Regions from separate parts of the Blautia massiliensis (ex Liu et al. 2021) genome, predicted to be linked through region 3. Evidence: predicted binding sites of a transcription regulator. Region 3 holds the regulator's gene; each other region holds the start of a gene.
The links. Region 3 encodes Rex, which represses fermentation and respiration genes when NADH is low (regulators of the CRP and FNR family bind a similar motif). Its sites were predicted from a motif close to ATTGTTAANTANTTAACAAT; they were not measured.
Positions count from the first base shown of each region.

Region 1: the regulator Rex is predicted to act here: its motif matches at 863-882, upstream of ACTNDQ_RS12440 (oxidoreductase).
Region 2: the regulator Rex is predicted to act here: its motif matches at 1,156-1,175, upstream of ACTNDQ_RS09365 (L-lactate dehydrogenase).

Region 1 is NZ_JBQHWA010000032.1:20,811-23,085, forward strand. It holds gene ACTNDQ_RS12440 (oxidoreductase) at 1-819, opposite strand, end outside; gene ACTNDQ_RS12445 (NUDIX hydrolase) at 1,206-1,709, shown strand; gene ACTNDQ_RS12450 (BMC domain-containing protein) at 2,020-2,275, shown strand, end outside.
Region 2 is NZ_JBQHWA010000019.1:64,957-67,231, reverse strand. It holds partial or broken gene ACTNDQ_RS09370 (FMN-binding protein) at 106-885, shown strand; gene ACTNDQ_RS09365 (L-lactate dehydrogenase) at 1,198-2,145, shown strand; gene ACTNDQ_RS09360 (Tex family protein) at 2,218-2,275, shown strand, end outside.
Region 3 is NZ_JBQHWA010000013.1:4,770-7,044, forward strand. It holds gene abc-f (ribosomal protection-like ABC-F family protein) at 1-693, opposite strand, end outside; gene ACTNDQ_RS06885 (redox-sensing transcriptional repressor Rex) at 908-1,555, shown strand; gene ACTNDQ_RS06890 (NAD(P)H-hydrate dehydratase) at 1,617-2,275, shown strand, end outside.

The DNA of each region.
Region 1 (2,275 bases), on a different contig from region 3:
CGGGAGATAATTTGCATCGATCTGGTACTGGATGGAACCGTTAAGTCCGCAGGAAACATCGAAGATATCAACCTCTTCCTGAAGATGATCCAGGTATTCCAGAGTATCCTCCAGTGTATTTCCGCCTTCCATCAGCTCATCCGCACTGAGACGGAGCATGATCGGGAAGAAAGGTCCTACCTGTTTTCTTACCTCATCGATGACCATACGGCAGAAACGGGTACGGTTCTCAACAGATCCGCCGAATTCATCGGTACGCTTGTTTGTAATCGGGGAGAGGAACTGACTGATCAGATAGGAGTGTCCTGCATGGATCTCTACTGCGTCAAAGCCAGCTGTCTGTGCACGTTTTGCAGCCTCACCGTATTTTTTTACGATGTGAAGGATCTCATCTCTGGAAAGAGGACGCGGGATCTCGCCGCCTTCTTTGGATGGAACGTCGGATGCGGAAACCGGCTGCATGTTGATCCTGGAAGAAACAGCGGAAGCTCCGGCATGGTTGATCTGGATCGCGATCTTTGTTCCGTATCTATGAATATTTTCACAGAATTTGAAAAGACGTGGCAGATAGTTGTCATGGTCGATGCGCAGCTGTGTGGTTCCGTTGGAGCCCTGCGGGGAATCGATACTTGCGTTCTCTACGATGATGAGACCTGTGCCACCCTTTGCACGCTGCTCATAATAATTGATATGAAGAAAACTCATTTCGCCGTTCTGTTCACCGTAGTTGGTGCCCATCGGCATCATAACAATACGGTTCTTGATAGTCATATTTTTAACGGTTAATGGGGAAAAAATATGCGGATAATCATTCTTCATCTGAAAAAAACCTCCCTGGTTATTTTAAATAGAATCGTTTGTTTGTGTTAATTATATAACAGAATAATCTATAAAAATAATTCATAATACGAGCAATATAATAAAAATAATCTATAGATTTTTGGATATCATCTTTCAGGCTGAAGGTACTTGCATGCTTATAATGTAAAAAAAACAGATGTAGAAGGACAACTGGTTACTGAGAACGGAGTGAACGGTAACGCTAACTGGAAAATGGTATCGGATCCAGGGGTTTACATATATGATTTTAACGTGTTATCATAACAAATAAAAAAGATACAGAAAACGGAGAAACGGGCAAGCTGAAACGGATCAAATGTAAGACTGTATTTCCGCGTTCTGTAAAAAGACAGGAGATAGATAAAATGGAATTCTGGGATATTTACGATGCAGATAAGAAACCGACAGGAAGGACTATGAAGCGCAATGACTGGTGTTTAAAAGATGGAGAGTATCATCTGACAGTTTTGGGCGTGGTAGCAAGACCGGACAAGACCTTTCTTATTACCAAACGTGTGATGACAAAGGCCTGGGCTCCGGGCTGGTGGGAGGTTTCCGGCGGTGCAGCCCAGGCAGGAGAGGCTTCCCGTGATGCAGTACTCCGTGAGGTGAAAGAGGAGACCGGACTGGACGCCAGTGAGGCAGAGGGTGGATACCTTTTTACATATAAAAGAGAGAACCCGGGGGAAGGAGATAATTACTTTGTGGATGTGTACCGTTTTGTCATGGATGTGGAGGATAAGGATCTGAAGCTTCAGACAGAAGAGACAGACGGATATATGTTTGCAACCCTGGAGCAGATCCGGGCGTTTGCCGCAGAGGGAAAATTCCTACATTATGACAGTATTAAGAAGGTGTTTGAGTTCTGAGCAGATTTCTGACTGGTTTTCCGCGAGGATTCGAAAATAAATGTTGTTTTTTGTGGATTTCTATTTTTAAAAACGTTGTTTTTTGACTTGTTTTCGAAGAATTGTCTTGACATTAAAATTGGTAAATAGTAAAATTAAATCAGATGAACTGCCAGACTGTTTTTTGACCATGAGCAGGTAGCAGAGCGGATTTCAAAGATCTGCCTGACTTTAGGAAGCTGTAAGCCGGATAAATGAAATCCGGCTTATAAAATTATCCAATATTATCAGATCGAGAATAATATAAAATTTTGAAAGCGAGGAATCATCAATGGCGGATGAACATAGAGATCAGATCAGAATCGTACAGGAAACCGTAGCCGGTAAGGAGATCACATTTGCCCATATCATGGGTGGTCCGGCACCTATCATATATCAGAAGCTTGGACTGAATCCGCAGGTGGACTATGGATCATCTGCAATTGGTATCATGAACATGACACCTTCCGAGTCTGCTGTGATCGCATCCGATATTGCTGTGAAGAGCGGTAATGTGTATCTTGGATTTGCAGACCGTTTTACAGGAA
Region 2 (2,275 bases), on a different contig from region 3:
GCCGGCGCCGCAGGACAGGGAACCACGCAGACACCGGCAGCAAGCGTTCCGGCAGATGGATATAAGGACGGTACGTATGAAGGAAGCGGAACCGGATTTGGCGGGACGATCCGCGTGAGAGTAACAATCAGCGGCGGAAAGATTGCAGCCATAGATATTCTGGAGGCATCTGGAGAAACCGCGTCGTATTTTGCATCAGCTCAGGGTGTGATCAGCAGGATGATCGCCGGAAATACACCGAATGTAGATGCAGTCAGCGGAGCAACCTATTCCTCCAACGGGATTCTGGATGCTGTAAAAAAAGCCTTCAAAGAAGCGGTTAATCCGGAGTATGGAAAGAAACCCACACCAACTCCTACAAAGAAACCGATACCAAAGCCAAAAGCCACACCGAAACCTATGGCAACGCCGAAACCAACAGTCACACCGAAGCCAACAGAGACGCCGGCAGCAACCCCGACGCCGGAGCCGGACGACCCGGATGTGACGCCGGTTCCTGAAAAACCCAATGTAACTCCAACACCAGGGACAGATGAGCCGGATGCAACACCGGAGCCAACGGAAGCACCGGAACCGGTGGGAATGTACAGAGATGGAACGTATACAGGCTCGGCTTTTGGATATGGAGGAAAAACATATCTGACAATTACGATCTCAGGAGGCCAGATCGCATCCATTGAGCAGACAAATCAGGATACACCGGAATTTTTGATCCTGCATGGAGCACGATCTATTCTCAGATCATGGCAAACCAGTCGGCGGATGGGATCGATACTGTCAGCGGAGCCACCTATTCCTCCGAAGGGATCCTGGACGCTGCACAAAAGGCCCTTGCCCAGGCGAAGAATTAACCGGGTGAACGTTGGAGCAGCTATAAACATCTGAATCTAAGCCAATAATAAGAGGTGAAAGAAACCTCTGGACTTCTTGATTTTTTTGAAGTTCAGAGGTTTTTTGCTAGGTTTCTGAAATTGCCTCTATAAATCGATAAAAAAATAACAGGAATGTATACAGAATAATAGAAAAAATATCAGAAAATACAAGCGGTTTAAATAATTTGAAACGCAAATTAGCGGGGATTAACCTGAGAAATACAATAAAATTTTTATTGCACAGGGCAATGTTTTATGTTATGTTTGAATGTGTGTAATTAAAGTTGTTATTAAAATGACAAACAACGCTGAAAGGAGAACAAATATGAGCAGTAAAATTACGATCATCGGAGCAGGAAGTGTAGGAGCAACTATCGCTTATACCTTATCACAGAGGAGTATTGCATCAGAGATCGTTCTGATCGATATTAACAAAGATAAGGCTGAAGGTGAGGTTATGGATATTGAGCAGGGAACCAGTTTCCGTGAGCCGATCTCCATCGTGGCAGGAGATTACCCGGATGCTGCAGATTCTGACATTGTGATCATCACTTCCGGTATTGCCAGAAAACCGGGACAGACTCGCATCGAGCTGACACAGACCAACGTCAACATTATGAAGAGTATTACTCCGGAGATCGTAAAGGTGGCTCCCAAAGCGCTTTATATTATCGTAAGTAATCCATGTGATATTATGACTTATGCATTTGCAAAGCTTTCCGGACTGCCGGAAAATCAGATCCTTGGTTCCGGAACCGCCCTGGATACGGCCCGTCTCCGCTGCAGACTTTCTCAGCACTACGGTGTATCTGAGAAAAACATCCACGCCTATGTATTCGGAGAGCATGGAGATACTTCCTTTGTACCGTGGTCCAGAGCCTTTGTTGCAGGTGCGACCCTTGATGAGTTTGACAAGATCGTTCATGAGGATCAGAAAGATCTGCAGCCACTTGACAGAGAAGAGGTTCTGGAGTATGTTCATACTTCAGGATCAACTGTGATCGCCAAGAAGGGTGCTACATTTTATGCGGTAGCCGTATCTGTTTGCAGACTTTGCTCGCTTCTTCTTGCAGCATCTGATACAATAGTCAGTGTATCAACAATGCTTCACGGAGAATACGGTGTTGAAGACGTATGTCTTAGTACCATGGCTTCTATCGGACCGGAAGGTGTAAAACGTATCGTTCGTGTTCCGCTGACCGAGGAGGAGACAGAGAAGCTTCATGCAAGCGCCAATGCTCTGAAGGACGTGATCGCACAGATTGATCTTTGATAAATGTCAGAAGCTGTGTAAAGAGGAAAAAGCAGCCTCAGGCAAATTTGAAACAACGGGAGAAAGATAAAAATGGATATTATTCAGGTAATTACCAGAGAATTGAACGTTGAGAAATGGCAGGTCGAGG
Region 3 (2,275 bases):
AATCTCCACTACCTTTGTGACAACTTTATCAAGAAAATAACGGTCATGGGAGACAATAAATACAGCTCCCGGATAATTCAGAAGATAGGTTTCCAGCCATGAGATACTTTCCATATCCAGGTGGTTGGTAGGCTCATCCAGAAGCAGGATATCCGGTTTGGAGAGAAGCATCTTGCCAAGGGCAACACGGGTTTTCTGTCCTCCGGAAAGAGTCTCGATCTGTTTATCAAAATCCTCTTCTGTAAAACCAAGACCCTTTAAAACACCGGTCAGTTCACTTTTGTAGGCATAACCGTTTTCCAGTTCAAACTGATGGGTAAGACGGGTGTAAGTCTCCATCAGACGGTTCAGGTCCTCGCCCTGTACATGGTTCATTTCCTGCTCCAGATTACGGATGCGGCGTTCCATATCAATGATGTGCTGCTTGGTGGTAAGAAGTTCTTCATAAATCGTATGGTGCCCGTGAATGTCCTGATACTGGGCCAGATAGCCGATATTTTTGTCACGTGCAAGAACAACATTGCCGGAATCAGCGGAAATTTCCTGCATGATGATCCGAAGAAGGGTTGTTTTTCCTGCACCGTTGCATCCGATAAGGGCCGCTTTTTCCCGGTCTTCAATATGGAAGGATGCGTCATTTAAAATTACTTTTTCGCCAAAGGCTTTGCATATATTTTGACATGATAAAATCATAAAAACTGTCCTCCTGTATAAAGAATTGTCTCTGTCTGGTCATAAAACAGGGAAAATCCTCCACCTATTATAACGGAAACCGCCAGGATTTCAAAGAAAAAATCAATTATTAGAAAAATTATAAGGAAATTTGTACAGAATAGACAACTTTAATTGACAGGAAAATGTCAATTCGTTATAATTAACCTAGTGTAAGGTAAGGAGGAAAACTATCGTGGAGACAAAACAAATCTCGAAAGCGGTGATTAAGCGTCTGCCACGCTATTACCGCTACTTAGGAGAGCTGATGGAAGACAATGTAGAACGTATTTCTTCCAATGAGTTAAGTAAGAAGATGCATACCACAGCTTCTCAGATCCGTCAGGATCTTAATAATTTCGGCGGTTTTGGGCAGCAGGGGTATGGCTATAATGTACATTATCTTTATACAGAGATCGGTAAGATCCTGGGACTGGATACCGTTCATCCGATGATCATTCTGGGTGCCGGTAATCTGGGACAGGCACTTGCCAATTATGTGGATTTTGAGAAGCGTGGCTTCAGGCTGGTTGGTATCTTTGACGTAAATCCTGTGCTTGAGGGCATCGCAGTCCGTGGACTTGAGATCCAGATGCTCAGTGAGCTTCCGTTTTTCCTGAGAGAGAATAACGTGGAGATCGCGATTCTGACACTTCCCAAGAATAAAGCCAAGGAAATGGCAGATATCCTGGTGGAGAACGGGATCAAGGCAATCTGGAATTTTGCACATCTCGATCTTGAGACACCGGATGATGTGATCGTAGAGAACGTTCATCTTTCCGAGAGTCTGATGACACTGTCTTATAATCTCAGCAAATACAGGCAGGAACATGTGGATAATTAAGAATTGTTAAGCTGCCGGAAACGGCAGCTTTCTCTATGACAGAGGGGAGGCAGAAGACAGAATGAAGAAGCTTGTTACCTGCAAAGAAATGAAGGATCTGGACTCCACAACGATCCGTGAGATCGGAGTTCCCTCCGAGGTTCTGATGGAGCGGGCAGCACTGAAGGTGGTAGAGGAAACAGAAAAGTATCTCCAGAAGGACGAAAGGATCCTGGTAGTCTGCGGAAGCGGAAATAATGGCGGTGACGGTATCGCTGTTGCCAGATTGTTCCATCTGAAGGGGATCCGGGTAGAGTTTTATATGGTCGGAAACAAAGATAAAATGACCAGAGAGACAGCTCTTCAGTATAAGATCGCTTCCGGTTATCGTGTCCCGGAGGTGAATAACCCGCAGTGGAGTGAATATACTACTATAGTAGATGCCGTGTTTGGGGTAGGCCTGACGCGTCCGATCGAGGGGCATTATGCTGATATCATCCATGAGATGAACAGTGCGAGGGCCAAAAAGATCGCAGTTGACATCCCGTCAGGAGTGAACGGAGATACTGGCCTGGAAATGGGAATTGCCTTCAGCGCCGATCTGACTGTCACATTTGCCTACCGGAAAAGAGGTCTTTGCTTTTATCCGGGAAGACTGTATGCAGGAAGGATCGTTACCGCCGATATCGGGATCTATGAGCAGGAAGCTGTGACTGCATCTGCCGCCTGTCTGGAAAATAA